Regions from separate parts of the Erwinia sp. AK-PDG3-5 genome, predicted to be linked through region 1. Evidence: predicted binding sites of a transcription regulator. Region 1 holds the regulator's gene; each other region holds the start of a gene.
The links. The regulator ArgR, encoded in region 1, controls arginine synthesis, uptake and breakdown. The targets are predictions, from matches to a motif close to ANTGAATAAAAATACANT.
Positions count from the first base shown of each region.

Region 2: argA (amino-acid N-acetyltransferase) is a predicted target of ArgR. The motif match lies at 5,523-5,540, and genes of this name have one in related genera.
Region 3: argC (N-acetyl-gamma-glutamyl-phosphate reductase) is a predicted target of ArgR. The motif match lies at 3,331-3,348, and genes of this name have one in related genera.

Region 1 covers NZ_CM165967.1:532,589-539,693, reverse strand. Annotated here, with positions in the region: gene degS (outer membrane-stress sensor serine endopeptidase DegS) at 1-806, shown strand, start outside; gene mdh (malate dehydrogenase) at 857-1,792, opposite strand; gene argR (transcriptional regulator ArgR) at 2,229-2,699, shown strand; gene yhcN (peroxide/acid stress response protein YhcN) at 3,137-3,400, shown strand; gene yhcN (peroxide/acid stress response protein YhcN) at 3,516-3,785, shown strand; gene AC1UKS_RS02485 (barstar family protein) at 3,944-4,207, opposite strand; gene AC1UKS_RS02480 (NAD-dependent succinate-semialdehyde dehydrogenase) at 4,260-5,714, opposite strand; gene aaeB (p-hydroxybenzoic acid efflux pump subunit AaeB) at 5,842-7,105, opposite strand, start outside.
Region 2 covers NZ_CM165967.1:1,031,484-1,038,588, forward strand. Annotated here, with positions in the region: gene recB (exodeoxyribonuclease V subunit beta) at 1-2,266, shown strand, start outside; gene recD (exodeoxyribonuclease V subunit alpha) at 2,254-4,089, shown strand; gene argA (amino-acid N-acetyltransferase) at 4,144-5,490, opposite strand; gene amiC (N-acetylmuramoyl-L-alanine amidase AmiC) at 5,726-6,979, shown strand; tRNA gene AC1UKS_RS04730 (tRNA-Met) at 7,092-7,105, opposite strand, start outside.
Region 3 covers NZ_CM165967.1:4,607,390-4,614,494, reverse strand. Annotated here, with positions in the region: gene ppc (phosphoenolpyruvate carboxylase) at 1-1,887, opposite strand, end outside; gene argE (acetylornithine deacetylase) at 2,133-3,284, opposite strand; gene argC (N-acetyl-gamma-glutamyl-phosphate reductase) at 3,465-4,469, shown strand; gene argB (acetylglutamate kinase) at 4,485-5,261, shown strand; gene AC1UKS_RS21525 (argininosuccinate synthase) at 5,288-6,508, shown strand; gene argH (argininosuccinate lyase) at 6,592-7,105, shown strand, end outside.

The sequences.
Region 1 (7,105 bases):
ATGGGCGTGGCTATATCCTCACCAATAAACACGTCATCAACGATGCCGAGCAGATTATTGTTGCGCTGCAAGATGGCCGCATCTTTGAGGCCATGTTAGTGGGTTCGGACAGCCTGACCGACCTTGCGGTGTTGAAGATCACCGCTTCCAGCCTGCCCGTTATCCCAATTAATCCCGCGCGCATTGCCCATATCGGCGATTTAGTGATGGCTATTGGCAATCCGTACAATATTGGGCAGACGGTGACCCAGGGGATTATCAGCGCCACTGGCCGCGTAGGTCTCAGCCCTTCCCGCTACCAGAACTTCTTACAGACAGATGCTTCCATCAACAAAGGGAACTCGGGCGGCGCCTTGATTAACTCTCTCGGTGAACTGATGGGAATCAATACGCTGTCGTTTGATAAGAGTAACGACGGTGAAACGCCGGAAGGCATTGGCTTTGCCATCCCTACGGCACTGGCCGCGAAAATCATGGATAAGCTTATCCGCGATGGTCGCGTGATCCGTGGGTTCATCGGCATCAGTGGTCGTGAAGTGCCGCAAATGCACGGGCAAAACAGCAGCCTGGATCATATTCAGGGCATTGTGGTGACCAATGTTTCTCAAGGCGGCCCGGCAGCGAAAGCGGGTCTGCAAATCAATGATGTGATCACCAACGTGAACCATAAACCGGCTATTTCGGCGGTGGAAACAATGGATCAGGTTGCAGAGATTCGACCGGGAACCGTCATTGACGTGGATATTATTCGCAACGATCAAAAAATGACGCTGCCGATTACCGTGCTGGAATATCCGGGGAATTAAGCGGGAAGTGATGGAAGGTAGGGCCAGACAACGCTGGCCCTGCATCAGGCTTATTTAACGAATTCTTCGCCCAACGTAATGTCTTTCTTCAGCGTATCCAACATGCCGTCTAACGACTTCTGCTCAAAAGCGCTCAGCGTGCCGATTGGCTTGCGCTCAACGATGCCGTTTTTACCCAGCAGCAGCGGTTGTGAGAAGAAGCGAGCATGTGTGCCATCACCCTCAACGTAAGCACATTCCACAACGTTGCTTTCACCGTTCAGAGCGCGTACCAGCGACAGACCGAATTTGGCCGCAGCGTGGCCCATCGACAGCGTCGCGGATCCGCCACCTGCTTTCGCCTCAACTACTTCGGTACCCGCATTCTGGATACGTTTCGTCAAATCGGCCACTTCTTGTTCTGAGAAGCTGACGCCTGGGATCTGAGAGAGCAGAGGCAGGATAGTCACGCCTGAGTGTCCACCCACTACCGGAATGTTCAGCTCGGCAGGATTTTTGCCTTTCAGCTCAGCGACGAAGGCGTTGGAACGGATGATATCCAGCGTGGTAACGCCAAAAAGCTTGTTCTTATCGTAAACGCCGGCTTTTTTCAGCACTTCCGCGGCAATCGCGACCGTGGTGTTAACCGGGTTAGTGATGATACCAATCAACGCTTTAGGGCAGGTGCTGGCAACCTGTTCAATCAGATTACGAACAATACCGGCGTTAACATTGAACAGATCGGAGCGATCCATGCCGGGCTTACGCGCCACGCCAGCGGAGATCAGAACCACGTCAGCGCCTTTCAGCGCCGGCGTTGCGTCTTCGCCACAGAAACCTTTGATATTGACTGCGGTAGGGATATGGCTCAAATCAACAGCTACGCCAGGCGTAACGGGAGCGATGTCGTACAGAGAGAGGTCTGAACCCGCCGGAAGCTGGGTTTTTAGCAGAAGTGCGAGAGCCTGGCCAATACCACCAGCTGCGCCGAGAACTGCAACTTTCATCCTGAACTCCTTATTATAGTGAGCGTAAAGTGCGGTGAATCCATCTGGTTATCAACATAGTCGAGCCTTCAGCGCTTTGCGATTGCGTTCATAGCGATCTGAGCGCTCACGCCCAAAACCGCTGAAGCAGGTGATTAACCGCTTATGTTGCAAGGCCGTTCATAACCAGCGACAGACAGCACGATTCGGCCTTACATTACACCCTTAGCGCTAAGCAGAACAACATCAATTTAATAACAAATCGTTTACTTTTTGCGCTACATCCTTGACTGAGCGGGCATTTTTTTTCCATCAAAAGTTTGGCATACTGTCGCCCCTTCAGCGATCCCCCCGCATAAAACACCCTACCTTATTGCATAATCATTCATTTAATTGCATAATCACCGCCAGTCCCGTCAGGGAATCCCCTTTATTTCTGACTCTTTAGCGGAAGCCTATGCGTAACCCATCAAAACAGGAAGACCTGATCAAAGCCTTTAAGGCTTTATTGAAGGAAGAGAAGTTCAGCTCGCAGGGCGAGATCGTCGCCGCTTTACAGGAAGATGGCTTCGACAATATCAATCAGTCTAAAGTCTCCCGTATGTTGACCAAGTTTGGTGCCGTGCGCACACGCAACGCCAAAATGGAAATGGTCTATTGCCTGCCTGCAGAACTGGGCGTGCCGACCACCACCAGCCCGCTTAAAAACCTCGTGTTAGATATCGACTACAATGACGCGTTGGTGGTAATCCATACCAGTCCGGGTGCCGCGCAGCTTATCGCTCGCCTGCTGGATTCCCTCGGCAAAGCTGAAGGGATCCTTGGCACCATTGCCGGCGATGACACCATCTTTATTACCCCTGCCCGTGCCTTTACGGTAAAGCAGCTGTTTGAAGCGATCCTGATCCTCTTCGAGCAAGAATTATAAGCAGCAGCAATTAATGCCTGATTATTAACCTAAGGCTAACCCCCCCGTATCATCATCTTATCTCAGAGCCGGCGCCTGCCGGCTTTTGCTTTTCTACCCTTCCACGCACCGCTAATCAGCATGATGCACTGCCTCGCGGGCGACATGTCAGGCAGAAAAACCAGATACTCTCGTCTCATGGTGTGATCCACCACAAATAAGCGCACGAATGGCTAAAGTCACATATCCCTATGTTTTTACATGTATTTAACATGAACAGGGCAACTTATAAGCGTTTTTTATAACGTCTGGTTATTAAAATGCAGTTTTCGGTTAAAGTATCCCAACAAAACATTATTAGCAGGCTATTAATTTTTTACGTTATTAGATCTATACTTGTTTTCGTGATGCCAATCACACTAAACAAAAAGATAAAAACATACTACGAGGAAATAATCATGAACATTAAAACTACTGTTGCGGCTGTAACCGTTCTTTCTGCTCTCTCTTTTGGTGCTTTTGCAGCTGAATCTGTTAACGCGGATCAGGCGCAAAATCTGCAATCAGTTGGCACCATCTCCGTAAGCGGCGTTGCCGGTTCACCGATGGACATCCGCCAGCAGCTGAATGCGAAGGCTGACGCTCAGGGCGCAAGTGCTTACCGTGTTATTGAGGCGTACAACAACGGCAACTACCACGCGACTGCAGAGCTGTATAAATAAGCAAAGTTTACCCGGCAATACGGTATTAACGCTTTAATAAAAACGGTAACCCCAAGAATAATAAACGCTTTTTAGCCCTTTCGGTTACCGCTCAACCCTATCTGGAGCATCTATCATGAAAACCAAATTAGCAATCGCAGTACTCGGCCTGTCCTCAGTTCTTTCTTTCGGCGCCAGCGCCGCTCACCTGATAACTGACCAGCAGGCAAGCGAGCAGAATCTGCAGTCAATGGGCACCATTAGTGTCAGTGGTGTTGATGGCGCGCCAACCGATATCCGTCATGAGCTTTCTCAGAAAGCGGATCAGCAAGGTGCCAGCTCTTATCGTGTGATCGAAGCGCGTAACGATGGCAGCTACCACGCCACCGCAGAGCTGTATAAATAAATTTTGATAAGTACAAAAAATTAGAAGGTGCCAGCACCTGCGTGTTGTCGAACGCGCAAATCCCTCTAGCTGGCTTGTCACTGCTACTGTAAGACATTCCTCGTCAGTATGACGAACCCTTTGGCCCCGCTTGTCGGGGCCCTTTTTGTCTCTGGTAACTAGCGAACGTTAAAACGGAGCTGCCCTTCCAGCTCCTCTTCTGCTTCATCAAACAGCAGGATTAACGCGCCATAACGCCGCTTCTGTCCGCTCCCCAAATGTATGAATTCAATTTCCAGGGGTAATGGCAACAGCGTCACCGCGTCCCATAAGCTGTCCAAATCCTTCACATTCAGATCGGCCAGCGCAAATCGTTCGCTGAACTGGCGGTAGAAGTGTGCCTGATCGACAATTTCATCAAAATCAAAAATCTCTGTTCTCATGCTAGCCGCTCCACGAGGCACACGGTTGGGCGGCATACTGCCCCCCGGTGAGTTAAAGTCCCCCAATATGCAGGGCTTTCACTTCTAAAAACTCTTCCAGTCCCAGTACCGAACCTTCACGTCCAAGGCCGGATTCTTTTACGCCGCCGAAAGGTGCCAGTTCCGTCGAGACGGCACACTCGTTAATGCCGACCATGCCACTTTCCAGTGCCGCCGACACGCGGAATACACGCTGAAGGTTTTGCGTATAGAAATACGCAGCCAGCCCGAATTCGGTATCATTTGCCCGACGAATAACCTCGTCTTCCTCATCAAAGCGGAAGCAGGCTGCGACGGGGCCGAAGGTCTCTTCTTTAGCCAGCTTCATCTTCTCGTTGGCTTCGGCTATCACCGTGGGCTGCCAGAAATTGCCACCCAGCTCATGGCGGGCACCGCCAGTAACAATCTTGCCTCCGTGAGCGACCGCATCGTTGACGTGTTCTTCCACTTTCTCCAGCGCTGAAGCCTCTATCAGCGGCCCGACAATCACCCCTTCTTCCATGCCATTTCCGACCTTCAGTTTCTTGACCTCATCAGCCAGCTGGCTGACGAAGCGGTCATAAACGCGGTTGTGGATATAGAAGCGGTTCACGCTGACGCAAACCTGGCCAGCATTACGGAATTTATTGGCGATGGCGCCTTTCACCGCGGCATCAATATCGGCATCATCAAACACGATATAGGGTGCGTTGCCGCCCAGCTCCATTGAGACCTTTTTCATCGTCTCTGCGGCATTTCGCATCAACAGCTTGCCGACGGCGGTCGAGCCGGTAAACGAGATCTTCCGAACCGCCTTGCTGGCCATAATGGCATCGCTGATTGCATGGGTGTCGCCCGCGACAGCATTGAGGACACCATCGGGTACACCGGCTTTCTTCGCCAGTGCCAGCAGCGCAAAGGCTGAAAGTGGGGTGTTGTTGGCGGGTTTGATAATTCCGGTGCAGCCTGCGGCCAGTGCCGGACCAAGTTTGCGGGTCAACATTGCCATTGGGAAATTCCACGGCGTGATCGCGGCCACCACACCAATCGGTTCCCGCGTTGCCAGGATCCGCGAGCCGGCTTTGGCAGGAGGAATGATCTCGCCATTAGCGCGCTTGGCCTGTTCAGCAAACCATTGAATGAAGCTGGCGGCATACTCCACTTCGCCTTCTGCTTCCTTCACCGGTTTGCCCTGTTCTGCGGTCATTAACGCCCCGAGCCAGGCTTTGTTGTCGATCATCAGCTGATACCAGCGGTTGAGGATTTCGCTGCGCTCTTTGGCCGTTTTAGCACGCCAGGCGGGGAAAGCCTTCTCTGCAGCGGCGATCGCCTGCTCTGTTTCGCTTTTACCGGCTTTGGCGACCTGGGCGACCACTTCACCGGTTGCCGGATTCAGTACATCGAAGGTGGCAGCGGTACGCAGCCATTTGCCATCACAAAAATAGCCGGTCTGGAACAGTTCGTGATCCTGAAGTAATGAGGTGCTCATCGTGTTCTCCTGAGGGGTTTGCCATCCTGATGGAATAAGTATAGATGGCACACTTTATCCCTGTATGAACCCGTCGGAGAGAAACGTGAATGGGAAAGCGCTGATACCGAACGGTATCAGCGTAAAGTCAGATTTGGATGAGGGTGTTCTGGTACTTTTTCAGCGTATTCGCCAGCCTTTTGACCGGCTCGGTTACGTTCAGCGGCGCGTCATAATGCACCAGCTTGCCCTGATAAGTGTCCAGCTCGGCCAGCAGCTGCTCGAAGTAACGATGACGTTTTGCATCGGTTCTCGCGGCAATGACCTGATCGGCGGTATGCCGCAGCTGTTTATGGTAAGCCGATAAATCCTCATTAACCGGGATATCTGCATCCCGCAAACGCTGGTGTCCGATGATCAACGTCAGGGCAATGCGGAATTTATCGATATCACCAGGGAAAATATTCAGCAACATAAAGAGCTGATGATACAGCGCCGGCAGATGATTCTCACGACGGCGAGCCTGATTGGTGCTCATGGCGGCCACCGCGGCATACATAAAGCGATTCAGCAGGATGCGGCCGGTGCGGGCTTTCGACGTGTCCCGGATCAACAGGATCACCAGCAGCGCGAGGAAGCAGCCGATAGCCTGCCCCAACGCGTTATCCAGAAACGCGGTGACGTTAAAGGTCATCGGGTTATCCAGGGTAATAATGTTGATGGTGCCAACCAGGCCACCCAAAGTACCAATCTGCCGCCGCTGGATCAGTATTCCACCGATAAATGCCATCACCCCCAGCGAGATGCACAACAGCAGCATACTTTGCTGGGTTGACGGCATGATCACCATGTAATAGAGCGATCCGAGTGGGATCGCCACGATCATGCCATAGAGGAAATCCTTGGCCATCATCAGGGGATTCGGCATCCGCATCGCCAGCGCGGTGATCACCGCCAGCATCACCATCGCACCGCTTCCGGAAGCCCAGCCGGTCCACAGCCAGAAAAGAGAGCCGACCGCGGTGGCGACAAACGTCCTGATACCGTTGATCATCGCATGCCGTGATTCGGCCGAACGCATCTTCACCACCGGCTCATCCTTCAGCACTTCCCGCTCAATACGGCTGATGCTGCTATTGGTATGGATCCCTTTTAACAACAACAGGTAGCGCGTGGCGGCGACCACCCAGTTCTGCAACGTAACCGGTGTGTTTTTGCTGCCACTGGTGGTGATAACCCGGCGCATAATTTTCATCCGCTTGTGGATGTCACCGATGTTTTCTACCGATTTATCAAAGAAGATATGGAACTGCGGCGGGACATACTCTTTTCGGCTGTCCTGGATAAGATAGGTTTCGGCGGCCTGAGTAATCAGCGTCAGCGAAAGAGTATTCAGCGCACGCATGCGCTCA
Region 2 (7,105 bases), 500 kb from region 1:
CTATATGAAAGCGCGTAATGAAGTTAGTGCCCACTATACGCTGGAGACTAACTGGCGCTCTTCTCCGGGCATGGTTAACAGCGTTAACCGTCTGTTTTCTCAGCAACAACATCCGTTTTTATTCAGCGATATCCCGTTTATTGCGGTGCAACCTGCCGGACCGAATGCCGCCCTGAGTTTTACTCTGGATGGCACTGAGCAACCGGCGTTGCGCTTCTGGCTGCAGCCTGGCGACGGCGTGGGAGTAAGTGATTACCAACAGTTTATGGCCCGTCAGTGCGCCGCGGAAATTTGCCACTGGCTAACGGCGGGTCAGCAAGGTACCGCGCTGATTGGCAAAGGCGAAAAACGTCGCCCGGTTCAGGCCTCTGATATCACCGTTCTGGTTCGCAGCCGCGGTGAAGCCTCGGTGATGCGTGAAGCCCTGAATGGCCTGAATATTCCCTCTGTGTATCTTTCAAACCGCGACAGCGTTTTCACCACGCCAGAAGCGCGAGAAATGCTCTGGCTGCTGCAGGCGGTTCTGGCCCCGGAGCAGGAGCGCGTGCTGCGCAGCGCGCTGGCCACCAGCATTTTTGGTCTGGATGCGGTCACGCTGGATGCGCTAAACCAGAATGAGCGTGCCTGGGATGCGCTGGTAGATGAGTTCGACGGCTACCGTCAACGCTGGCTAAAACGCGGCGTGCTGCCGATGCTGCGTGAGCTGATGATTAACCGCAAAATTGCCGAAGATTTACTGGCTTCAGAGAGCGGGGAACGGCGGCTGACCGACCTGCTGCATCTCGGTGAACTGCTGCAGGAAGCCTCGGCCCAGCTGGACAGTGAACATGCGCTGGTTCGCTGGCTGGCGCAGGAAGTGGCTCAGCCCAACGGGCAGTCATCCAGCCAGCAGCTGCGGCTGGAGAGCGATCGTCATCTGGTGCAGATCGTGACCATCCATAAATCCAAAGGATTGCAGTATCCGCTGGTCTGGCTGCCATTTGTCGCCAACTATCGCGAAGCGGGACAGGGCATTTATCACGACCGTGAGAGCTATCAGGCCTTGCTGGATTTGCGTGACGATGAAGAGAGTGTCGAGCTGGCCGAACAGGAACGGCTGGCCGAAGATCTACGGCTGCTGTATGTGGCGCTGACCCGTTCGGTCTGGCATTGCAGCGTAGGCATTGCGCCACTGGTTAAAGGCAACCGCAAGAAAGAGGGCAACAGTGACCTGCATCGCAGCGCGCTGGGCTATCTGGTTCAGCAGGGCGAAGCTGCCGATGCCAGCCAGCTGCTCAGCCATCTCCAGTCACTGGAAAATGATTCTATTGAGGTGATTGCCGCCGCAGCGCCAGATGCCACGCCGTGGCAGCCGGTGCAGGATGAAGAGCAGGTATTAAGCTGCCAGCAGATCGGCCGAACGCTGCGCGATGAGTGGCGAGTTACCAGCTACTCCGGCCTTCAGCAACACGGACAGTCGGTCACCTTCGACCTGCTACCTAAACTGGACGTCGATGCCGCAGGCGAGGGTCAGAACCCGCTGATGAGCCAGCTGACGCCGCACAGTTTTCCGCGCGGCGCGGCGCCGGGGACCTTCCTGCACGGGCTTTTTGAAAACCTGGACTTCACGCAACCGGTTGAGGATGAGTGGCTCAGCGAGCAGCTGCTGGCGCAAGGACATGACCTTGCCTGGCTGCCGGTGATGAAGGCGTGGCTGGCGCGGATACTGCAAACGCCGCTGGATGATTCCGGCATCAGCCTCAGCCAGCTTCCTGCCGATAAGCGCCAGGTCGAGCTGCAGTTCTATCTGCCGATCCAGCAAATGCTGACCGCTTCCAGCCTGGATAAGCTTATTCGCCACCACGATCCGCTTTCAGCCGAGTGCCCTCCGCTAAACTTCCAGCAGGTTCAGGGAATGCTGAAGGGCTTTATCGACCTGGTCTTTTGCTGGCAGGGGAAATATTACCTGCTCGATTACAAATCCAACTGGCTCGGTGCTTCAGCAGAAGACTACACGCCAGAGGCGATGGCGCTGGCAATGCAGTCGCATCGCTATGATTTGCAGTATCAACTCTACAGCCTGGCGCTGCACCGCTATCTGCGCCATCGTCTGGCGGATTATGACTATCAGCAGCATTTTGGTGGCGTGTTCTATCTGTTTTTACGCGGCGTGGACGGCACCGCCAGCGAGAACGGTATTTACCGAACGCGGCCGGATGTTGGGTTTATCACCGCGCTGGATGCGCTGTTTGCCGGTACCGCGCAGGAGGACGTATGTCAGGAATAGCCGCGTTGTTGCAACAGGCCGGTGAACTGCGGCTGTTCCGCTCGCTGGATATTCAATTTGCCCGCATGATCGCGTCTGAAGATCATCCTGCTTTAATGCTGGCCGCGGCCTGCGTCAGCGCGGAAGCGGGAGAAGGGCATGTTTGCCTGCCTTTGGCCCAGTTTACCGAACAGGCATTGTTTGACGGGCGACAGCCTGAACTTGCCCGTCAGCTGTGGCGGGCAGCGGGTGAACCAGACTGGCTGGATCTGCTGCAAAATTCGGAGGCCGTCGGTGACGGTTCCACGGCCACACCGCTGGTTTTGCATCAGCAGCGTCTTTACCTGCACCGCATGTGGCAGTCTGAAGGAGAGGTGGCGCGATTTATTGGGCGGGAAGCCGCTGCAACCGCATTCGACCCGCAGCAGCTGCGCGCAGCACTGGATCGGCAGTTTGGTCAGCAGCCGGATGACTGGCAAAAGATTGCGGCTGCGGTCGCAATCACCCGTCAGATCTCGGTGATTTCCGGCGGACCGGGCACCGGTAAAACCACCACCGTGGCTAAACTGCTGGGCACCTTGCTCTCGCTGTCGGCAGAGACGGTACGTATCCGTCTGGCCGCGCCAACCGGTAAAGCCGCGGCCCGATTGACCGAATCGCTGGGCAAAGCCCTGCAGCGGCTGGAGGTCAGTGACGAGGAGAAACAGCGGTTCCCGGCTGAGGCGACCACGCTGCACCGCCTGCTCGGTGCGGTGCCCGGCAGTCAGAGAATGCGTTATCACGCCGGCAACCCATTGCACCTCGATCTGCTGGTGGTGGATGAAGCGTCGATGGTCGATCTGCCGATGATGGCTAACCTGATTGCCGCGTTACCTTCGCAGGCGCGGGTGATCTTCCTCGGTGACCGCGATCAGCTGGCCTCGGTTGAAGCGGGCGCAGTATTGGGCGATATCTGCCGCTGCGCTGAAACGGGATACAGTCTTGCGCGTGCAGAAGAGCTGAGCGCCTTAACGGGCTGGGTTATCGAAGGACGGGAAGACCCGCAGGCGCCCCCGGTGCGTGACAGCATTTGCCTGCTGCGCAAGAGCTACCGCTTCGATGCCTCTTCAGGAATTGGTCAGCTGGCGCTGGCAGTTAATGCGGGCGATACGCGCCAGGTCGATGCAGTCTTTGCCGCAGATTACGCCGATATTGAGCGCTTCACGTTAGGGAGTAGCGAAGCGTATCTGCATCTGCTTACTGCCTGTGTTGCCGGTTACCGCGACTATCTGAGCCGCCTTGCCGCAGGGGCACAGCCCGCCGATGTGCTGGATGCGTTTAGCCGTTTTCAGCTGCTTTGCGCGCTGCGCGAAGGGCCGTTTGGAGTGATGGGGCTGAATGAGCGCATTGAGGTCTCGCTGCAAAAAGCGGGCTTGATCCGTCGTTCACCGGGGGCGGCGAATAAATGGTATCCCGGTCGGCCGGTGATGATTGCCCGCAACGACAGTGCGTTGGGGCTGTTTAACGGCGACATTGGTATTGCGATGCTGGATGAGGAGCAGGCGCTGAAGGTGTTCTTCCCACTGCCCGACGGCAGCATCAAAGCCGTACAGCCCAGCCGACTGCCGCCGCACGATACTGCCTATGCGATGACGGTGCATAAATCGCAGGGATCCGAATTCGATCACACCGTGCTGGTGCTGCCTAATCAGTTCACTCCGGTGCTGACCCGCGAGCTGGTTTATACCGCCATCACCCGCGCGAAACTACGATTAACGCTATATGCCGAGCAGAACGTGTTAAACAGTGCGGTGAAAATGCGCACCTTGAGGCGCAGCGGGCTGGTCGAACGGCTGACCGAATAATCGGGCTGAGATGAGACGTTAAAAAAGGGGCGATAAATCGCCCCTTTTTGGTCTTCAGGAGAAGAGACGGGCGTGGCGCAAATCGGCCATCAGCACTTTTGAGCGGCGCTGATAGTTGTACATCAGCTTTTTGCTTTCCGGCAGCAGTTCGATATCAACCGGCGTAAAGCCGCGTTCCTGGAACCAGTGAATGCTGCGGGTCGTCAGCACGAAGAGTTTCTTCAGCCCCATCTGACGCGCCTGCAGTGCCACGCGTTCCAGCAAGGCTTCACCGCGCGAGGAACTGCGGTAATCAGGATGCACCGCCACGCAGGCCATCTCGCCAATCGCTTCTTCCGGGAACGGATAGAGCGCGGCACAGCCGATCGTCAGGTTATCGCGCTCAATGATGGTGAACTTATCAATTTCCATCTCCAGTTGCTCGCGAGAGCGACGAACCAGAATTCCCTGCTGCTCCAGCGGACGGATCAACTCCAGAATGCCGCCGATATCATTAATGGTGGCACGGCGGATTTGCTCGGCACTTTCCATCACGATCTGCGTACCAATACCATCACGTGAGAACAGTTCCTGTAACAGCGCGCCGTCTTCCTGGTAGCTGATCAAATGGCTACGACGCACGCCGCTGCGGCAGGCTTTGACCGCACCACGCAGAAAACGCACGGTGCCGGAAAGGTAGTCATCGCGTGTTTCCAGCTCTTCAATACGCTGCTGGGCGTCATTCGGGAACAGCTCGGAGATGATGTTGCCTTCATCATTGGTCACACCCTGTTCGGAGCAGAAACCAATCATCTTCTCGGCTTTCAGCTTGATGGCTAACTGCGTCGCCACTTCCTCAGAGGTCAGGTTGAAGCTCTCGCCGGTAACGGAAACCGCAACCGGCCCCATCAGCACGATTGCGCCGCTGTCCAGCTGACGGTGAATCGCTTCTTCATCGATACGGCGAATACGGCCGCTGTGGCAGTAATCCACACCATCATCCACGCCTAACGGTTGGGCAATAATAAAGTTGCCGCTGACCACATTAATATGCGCGCCCTGCAACGGGGTATTGTTCAGGCTCATCGACAGGCGGGCGGTAATATCCAGCTGTAAACGGCCTGCAGCCTGCTTAACCAGCTCAAGGGATTGCGCATCGGTGACACGGGTATGCTTGTGATAAATCGGCTCCAGCTGGTGTTCAGCCAGGTTGGCGTCTATCTGCGGCCGGGCGCCATACACCACCACCAGGCGAATGCCCAGGCTGTGCAGCAGGCCAATATCATTGACGATGCTTGAGAAGTTCTCATGCTCGATGGCTTCACCACCCAACATAATGACAAACGTCTTACCACGGTGGGCATTGATATAGGGCACGGTATGACGAAAACCCTGAACCAGCTCGGTACTCCGTTCCTTCACGGCAAACCCTCTATGAATTATTATTCGCTAAAAGTGTATTTTTATTCTTTTATTGGCCGGGCGCAAGGGGCAATTTCTCAGTATTTTCTGGTTTCTTCCCCTGGCTGCCACGCTAATACGCTGCATTTTATCGCTTTTTCTGGGTGACACCGCCGGAGGGATTCGCTAAAGTTTTTGCACTTGGTAGTCATTTGGCTTTTTTTTAGACAGAGTTCAGCAAACACCCTGGAGCAGCATGTCCGATTTACCCTCACCTGGCCGTCGCCGGTGGTTAAAAAGCGCCGGCGCCGTCGTGCTGCTGAGCGTCAGTAAAGTAGGGCTGGCCGCCAGCAGCCACGTGGTGGCGATCCGCATCTGGCCATCTTCAACTTATTCCCGGCTGACGCTGGAATCCAACCGCCCGCTGAAATATAAGCAGTTTGCGCTCAGTCATCCCGAACGCGTGGTGATAGATATTGCCAATATCCAGCTTAACCATGCGCTAAAAGGTGTCGGGAACCTGGTGCGCAGCGACGATCCCTACATTAAAAATGCCCGAGTGGGACAGTTCGATGCCAATACCGTCCGGCTGGTGCTTGAGCTGAAGCAAAATGTGTCGCCTAAGATTTTCACCCTCGCACCCGTTGCCGGGATCCGCGACCGCCTGGTGCTGGATCTCTATCCGGCCAAAGGCAGCAGTTACGATCATGCTGACGATCCGCTTCTGGCGTTACTGGAAGATTACAACAAAGGGGATCTGGAAAAGAGCCAGCCTGCAGCGGCGGCTTTGCCGGGCAAGGCGGGGCGGGATCGGCCGATTGTGATCATGCTCGATCCGGGGCACGGCGGCGAAGACTCGGGAGCGATCGGCAAACATAAAACCCGCGAAAAAGACATTGTGCTGAAGATCGCCAGACGACTGAAGGTGTTGATCGACAAGCAGCCCAATATGCGTGCCTATATGACGCGCAACGAAGATGTCTTTATTCCGCTAAAAGTCAGGGTGGCCAAAGCGCGCAAACAGCGTGCCGATCTGTTTATCTCCATCCATGCCGATGCCTTCACCAGCCGAGCGGCACGCGGCTCGTCGGTATTTGCGCTCTCGACCAAAGGTGCGACCAGCACTGCGGCACGTTTTCTGGCGCAGACGCAGAATGAATCAGACCTGATTGGTGGCGTCAGCATGAGCGGCGATCGCTATCTCGATCACACCATGTTCGATATGGTGCAGAGCCTGACCATCAACGACAGCCTGAAATTTGGTAAAGAGGTGTTGTCCCGCATCGGTAAAGTGAACCATTTACATAAACGAACCGTCGACCAGGCCGGTTTTGCCGTGCTGAAAGCGCCCGATATCCCATCAATTCTGGTGGAAACGGCGTTTATCAGTAATTTAGAAGAAGAGCGAAAGCTGCGGACGACGCGTTATCAGCATCAGGTAGCGGAATCTATTCTGGCGGGAATTAAAGCGTACTTCGCCAGTGGCGCAAGCCTGGCACCCAGAAAATAATGGGGATTGTGGGGCGGGGTGCTGCTCGCCCGACATTAAGCGGACAGGCAAATCTATTGCGGGGAAGTTGGCGGAGGCCAGAAACAAAAAAACACCCGTTAAGGTGTTAAGTTGGTTGCGGGAGCC
Region 3 (7,105 bases), 690 kb from region 1:
GCTGATAGTGACTTCTGGCAGACCGTATTTAAAGCGGATCATCTCGCCCTGTTCGGTCACGCGCAGGCCACCTTTCAGGCTGCCCGGAGGCTGGGACAGCAATGCCGCATGGGCAGGTGCGCCGCCACGGCCGATAGAGCCACCGCGTCCATGGAACAACGTCAGGGCGATGCCGGCTTTCTCACAGGTTTTGATTAATGCATCCTGCGCTTCGTACTGCGCCCAGCTTGCGGCCATCACGCCGGCATCTTTCGCCGAGTCAGAGTAGCCAATCATTACCATCTGCTTGCCCTGAATGATGCCGCGATACCAGTCGATGTTGAGCAGCTGGCTCATCACGTCATTGGCATTGTTCAGGTCATCCAGCGTTTCAAACAGCGGTGCTACCGGCATGGTGAACGGGATACCGGCTTCTTTCAGCAGCAAATGTACCGCCAGCACGTCGGACGGCACTTTGGCCATCGAGATAACGTAAGCGGCAATCGAACCTTTCGGCACTTCAGCGGCGACGCGGCAGGTTTCAAGCACCTCACGCGTATCGGCACTTGGCTCCCAGTTGCGCGGTAGCAGCGGACGTTTTGAATTCAGTTCCCGGATCAGGAACGCCTGTTTGTCGGCTTCTGACCAGCTTTCATAATCGCCCAGACCGAGGAAGCGGGTGATTTCGGCAATGGCTTCAGTGTGGCGGGTGCTTTCCTGACGGATATCAATGCGCACCAAAGGCACGCCGAAGCACTTCACGCGGCGCAGCGTATCCAGCAGCTGGCCATTGGCAATGATGCCCATGCCGCAGGCCTGCAGGGACTGATAACAGGTGTACAGCGGATCCCACAACTGGTCGTTGGAGATCAACAGGTCAGCCGGGCGCGGCAGACGTTCGCCCTTCAGACGACGTTCCAGGTAGGCCTGGGTGCTCATCAGCTGACCACGCAGGTTTTTCATTATCTCGCGGTAAGGTTCCAGTGCTTCCGGGTTACCACACAGCTCACGCACTTCTGGCGTACATTCAGACATCGACAGCTCTGACACCAGCACGGCGATATCACGCAGGAACAGGTCGGTCGCTTTCCAGCGGCTGAGCTGCAGCACATGGCGGGTGATATCGGCGGTGACGTTCGGGTTGCCGTCGCGGTCGCCGCCCATCCACGAAGTGAACTTGATCGGCACGAAATCCACCGGCAGCTTGACGCCGAACGAGGCTTCAACCTGCTCATTCAGTTCGCGCAGGAAGTTAGGCACGCCTTCCCACAGGCTGTTTTCGACCACGGCGAAGCCCCATTTGGCTTCATCAACCGGGGAAGGGCGGTATTTACGGATTTCATCGGTATGCCAGGCCTGAGCAACCAGCTGGCGCAGGCGGCGCATAATCTGCGATCGGTCGTAATCAGAAAGATCGTTATGATCGAGCTGCTTCAGGCAGCTGTTCACTTCAACCAGTTTGTGGATCAAGGTGCGACGGGTGATCTCCGTCGGGTGGGCAGTCAGCACCAGTTCCAGTGACAGTGATTCGATGGCTCCACGGATCGAGGTTTCGGTCAGATGAGGTTGCTGCTTCAGGCGATCAAACACTTTGGTCAGCATTTCCGGGTGATTGGCCCCTTCACCCTTCGGGGAAATCGTATGGTACTGCTCGGCAACGTTAGTCAGATTCAAAAACTGGCTGAAGGCGCGTGCAACAGGCAGCAGCTCATCATTCGACAGGTTTTGCAGCGTTGACAGCAATTCTTTACGGTGGGCGTCATTTCCCGCACGTGATGACTTCGAGAGTTTGCGGATGGTTTCTACCCGCTCCAGGATGTTCTCTCCAAGTGCATCCTTAATCGTATCCCCGAGCAGTTTGCCGAGCATACTGACATTACTTCGCATTGCGGAATATTGTTCGTTCATATGACCCCTGACACCCTTCTTGTTTTTGTCACTTTATTTCACCGTTGCCGGCATAACTTTGCCTTTTATCTAGCCACGTTCGTTACCATTCGTCAAATGACTTAAATCTGGCGGCTACAGCGGCTAAATGTCGGTAATTTATGAAATTTAATTACAGGCAAGTGAGATAAGTTATTCTTATCATGAAAGACGGAACAAATCAGGGGCAACACGCTGTTTCAGCAGTGAATTGCCCCAAATGTGATTTAGTGATGGCAAAAATGCTGCACAACCTGAGCGATCAATTCGCGGGTGGGTTTAATAAATGCGGTGTCGATATATTCGTCCGGCTGGTGCGCCTGATCGATCGATCCCGGGCCCAAAACCAGCGTTGGGCACAGCGTCTGAATGAACGGCGCTTCGGTACAGTAGTTCACCACTTCGGTTTCGGTTCCCAGTAATTTTTCCACTACCTGCACCAGCTGATGGTTGCGCGGACATTCGTAGCCCGGGATGGGTGGATGCAATTCGCCAATCGTCACCCGGCCTGGCCAGCGTTCACTCACCGGGGCTAGCGCATCATTCAGCAAACCTTCCAGATCCTGCAGTGACAGGCCCGGCAACGGACGAATATCCATATACATCTCGCAGCAGGCACAAATACGGTTTGGCGCATCGCCGCCGTTGATATAGCCAAAGTTCATGGTCGGATACGGGATGGCAAAGCCATCGTGGTGATAGCGCTCTTTCAGCGTATTACGCAGGCCCATCAGGTGAGTAATAGACTCATGCATCAGCTCAATCGCATTGACGCCACGCGCCGGATCGCTTGAGTGACCCGACTGGCCCTGAATGCGGATCGACTGAGATAAATGACCCTTATGAGCACGCACCGGTTTCAGTGAGGTGGGCTCACCAATAATCGCGCAGTCCGGGCGGATGGTGGTGTTTTCAGAGAAATACTGCGCACCGGCCATGGTGGTTTCTTCATCGGCGGTGGCGAGGATGTAGAGCGGCTTTTCCAGTTTGGTCACGTCAACATCACGCAGCGTATCTAAAATAAAGGCAAAGAAGCCTTTCATGTCGGCGGTGCCCAGACCGTACAGCTTGTTGTCATGCTCGGTCAGGGTGAACGGATCGCGCGTCCAGCGGCCATCGTCGAACGGAACGGTATCGGTATGACCGGCGAGCAGCAGGCCGCCCGCGCCGTTTCCGGTTCTGGCCAGCATATTGAATTTGTGGCGCGTGCCGGGCACCGGTTGCACTTCAACGCTGAAGCCAAGGTCACGGAACCAGCCTGCCAGCAAATTGATTAAAGTTTCATTACTCTGATCGATGGCAATATCGGTTGCGCTGATCGACGGTGTGGCAATCAACTCACGGTATAACTCGATAAAAGGGGGTAATTTTGTCTTCACTGTTGCCATTCCTTGAGTTAGGATAGTGTCATATTCATGCATTAATAGTGAATAAAAATACATTAACGGCGTGCGGATGGAAACCACAAATTACTCCATCGTCCAGCGCCGCTTGCGTGGGAAGACAGCGAAAATTCGCTGCAGCCCGGAAATTTGAGACCAGAAAAAGGTGTCAGTCTGATGTTGAATACGCTGATTGTTGGTGCCAGTGGTTATGCTGGCGTAGAGCTTGCGACCTACCTGAATCGTCATCCACAGGTGAACATAACCGCTTTGGCGGTTTCAGCGCAAAGCCCGGACGCAGGAAAATTACTTTCCGATCTTCATCCGCAGCTGAAAGGCATCCTCGATATGCCGCTGCAGCCTCTGAGCAGCGCCTCGCAGTATGCCGATAAAGTGGACGTCGTTTTTCTGGCGACCGCTCACGAAGTCAGCCATGACCTTGCGCCAGAGTTCCTCGCCGCGGGTTGTGTGGTATTCGATCTCTCCGCTGCTTTCCGCGTGAACGATCAAAGCTTCTTCACAGACTACTACGGCTTCCCGCATCAGCATCAGGACTGGCTGGAAAAAGCGGTATATGGTCTCGCCGAGTGGCAGCATGACAACATTAAAGAAGCGCAGCTGATTGCGGTGCCGGGTTGCTATCCTACCGCTGCCCAGCTGGCCTTAAAGCCGCTGGTCGAAGCGGGCCTGCTGAACGATGCGCAATGGCCAGTGATCAACGCCACCAGCGGCGTGAGCGGAGCAGGGCGCAAAGCGGCGGTCGGCACCAGCTTCTGTGAAGTCAGCCTGCAGCCGTACGGTATTTTCACCCATCGTCATCACCCAGAAATCGAAGCGCACCTCGGTGTGCCGGTGATCTTCACCCCGCATCTGGGCAACTTCCCGCGCGGTATTCTGGCCACCACCACCTGCCGGTTAAAAGCAGGTGTGACCGCCGACGACGTGGCAGAAGCGTTCCATAATGCCTATCACGATAAGCCACTGGTGCGTGTTTACGACCAAGGCGTGCCGTCCATTAAGGGTGTTGTTGGTCTGCCATTCTGCGACATCGGCTTTGCGGTGAAGGGTGAACACCTGATTGTGGTATCGGCAGAAGATAACCTGTTAAAAGGCGCTTCCTCACAGGCAGTGCAATGCCTGAATATTCGTTTCGGCTTCCCGGAAACGCAGTCACTTATTTAATCGGTGAAGAAGATTATGACGACTCCTTTGATTATTAAACTCGGTGGCGTACTGCTGGATAGCGAAGAGGCGCTGGAGCGCCTGTTTGGCGCGCTGGTGGCCTACCGGGCTGAGCATCAACGTCCACTGCTGATTGTGCACGGCGGTGGCTGCCTGGTGGATGAGCTGATGAGCAAGCTCTCGCTGCCGGTGAAAAAGAAAAATGGCCTGCGCGTCACGCCTGCGGATCAGATCGACATTATTACCGGCGCGCTGGCGGGAACCGCAAACAAAACCCTGCTGGCCTGGTCGAAAAAGCACGGTATTGAGGCGGTTGGCCTCTGCCTGGGCGACGGCAGCAGCGTTAACGTGGAAGCCTTCGACGAAGAACTCGGCCACGTGGGTCTGGCCACGCCAGGTTCGCCGGTGTTAATTAATACTCTGCTGACCGCCGGTTTCCTGCCAGTGATCAGTTCCATCGGCATCACTCAGGATGGTAAGTTAATGAACGTCAACGCCGACCAGGCTGCGACCGCATTGGCGGCCACCCTGGGTGCCGATTTAATCCTGCTGTCGGATGTCAGTGGCATCCTCGACGGCAAGGGACAGCGTATCGAAGAGATGACCGCCGCCAAAGCTGAGAAGTTGATTGCTGAAGGCGTGATCACTGACGGTATGATTGTCAAAGTCAATGCAGCCCTGGACGCTGCCCGCACGCTGGGCCGTCCAGTGGATATCGCCAGCTGGCGTCATGCTGAGCAGCTGCCGATCCTATTTAACGGCGTGTCAATTGGCACCCGGATCCTCGCTTAATCAGAAACGGATTCAAGGAAAAGACAATGCAAGACAAGAGCATCAAAAAAATCGTTCTGGCTTACTCCGGTGGTCTGGATACCTCCGCCATCATTCCATGGCTGAAAGAGAACTACGGCGGCTGTGAAGTGGTCGCATTTGTGGCTGATATCGGTCAGGAGCGTGGCGATCTTGAAGGCGTTGAGCAGAAAGCGCTGCAGTCAGGCGCGTCCGAATGTCACGTCGTCGATCTGCGTGAAGAGTTCATCAGCGAATACGTTTACCCCGTGCTGCAGACCGGTGCCTTGTATGAAGGCACCTATCTGCTGGGCACCTCAATGGCGCGTCCAATCATCGCTAAAGCGCAGGTTGAGCTGGCGTTGAAAGTGGGTGCCGATGCGTTGTGCCACGGAGCGACCGGTAAGGGTAACGACCAGGTGCGTTTTGAAACCACCTATACCGCGCTGGCACCACAGCTGAAAGTGGTTGCGCCATGGCGTGAGTGGAACCTGCGTTCCCGTGAAGCCCTGCTGGACTACCTGAAAGAGCGCAACATCCCAACCACCGCCTCTCTGGAAAAGATCTACAGCCGTGATGAAAACGCCTGGCATATCTCTACCGAAGGCGGCGTGCTGGAAAGCCCATGGAATGCACCGAATAAAGATTGCTGGGTGTGGACCGTCGATCCGCTGGAAGCGCCAGATCAGCCGGAGCAGGTGACTGTGACTGTTGAGAAAGGCCGCGTTGTTGCGATTAACGGTAAAGCGATGAGCCCGTTCCAGTGTCTGGACGCGCTGAACGTAATCGGTGCTAAACACGGCGTTGGCCGTATCGACATCGTGGAAAACCGTCTGGTCGGCATTAAATCCCGCGGCTGCTATGAAACCCCAGGCGGCACCATCATGGTGAACGCACTGCGCGCCGTAGAGCAGCTGGTTCTGGACCGTGACAGCTTCAAGTGGCGTGAGCAGTTGGGCCATGAGATGTCGTATGTGGTTTACGACGGTCGCTGGTTCGCGCCACTGCGCAAATCCATCCAGGCGGCGGCTGAGTCACTGGCTGAAGACGTGAACGGCGAAGTGGTGCTGCAGCTGTACAAAGGCACCGTGACGGCAACGCAGAAGAAATCGGCTAACAGCCTCTATTCTGAAGAGTTCGCGACCTTCGGCGAAGATGAAGTGTACGATCATCGTCACGCGGGTGGCTTCATCCGTCTGTTCTCCCTTTCTTCTCGCATCCGTGCGCTGAACGAAAAGAACAAGGCCTGAGTTCAGGCCAATCGCGCCAGGGAGATCCTCTCTGGCGCCTCGCTAAAATTTACTCTCACCAAACGAATTAATGGAGCACTGACATGGCACTTTGGGGTGGACGGTTTACTCAGGCAGCAGATCAACGTTTCAAACAGTTTAATGACTCGCTGCGCTTCGACTATCGTCTGGCAGAGCAGGATATTGTCGGATCCGTTGCCTGGTCCAAAGCGCTGGTGACGGTCAATGTTCTGACAGCAGAAGAGCAGCAGCAGCTGGAAAGCGCGCTGACGGTATTGCTGGAAGAGGTACGTGCTAATCCGCAGCAAATCCTTGAAAGCGATGCAGAAGATATTCACAGCTATGTTGAGGGACGCCTGATCGAGAAGGTCGGCGCACTGGGCAAAAAGCTCCATACCGGACGCAGCCGTAATGACCAGGTGGCGACCGATCTGAAATTGTGGTGTAAAGCGCAGGTCAGCGAATTGCTGATCGCTTCCCGCCAGTTGCAGCAGGCGCTGGTGGCCACTGCGGAAGCAAACCAGGATGCGGTGATGCCGGGTTACACCCACCTGCAACGCGCTCAGCCGGTGACCTTTGCGCACTGGTGCCTGGCGT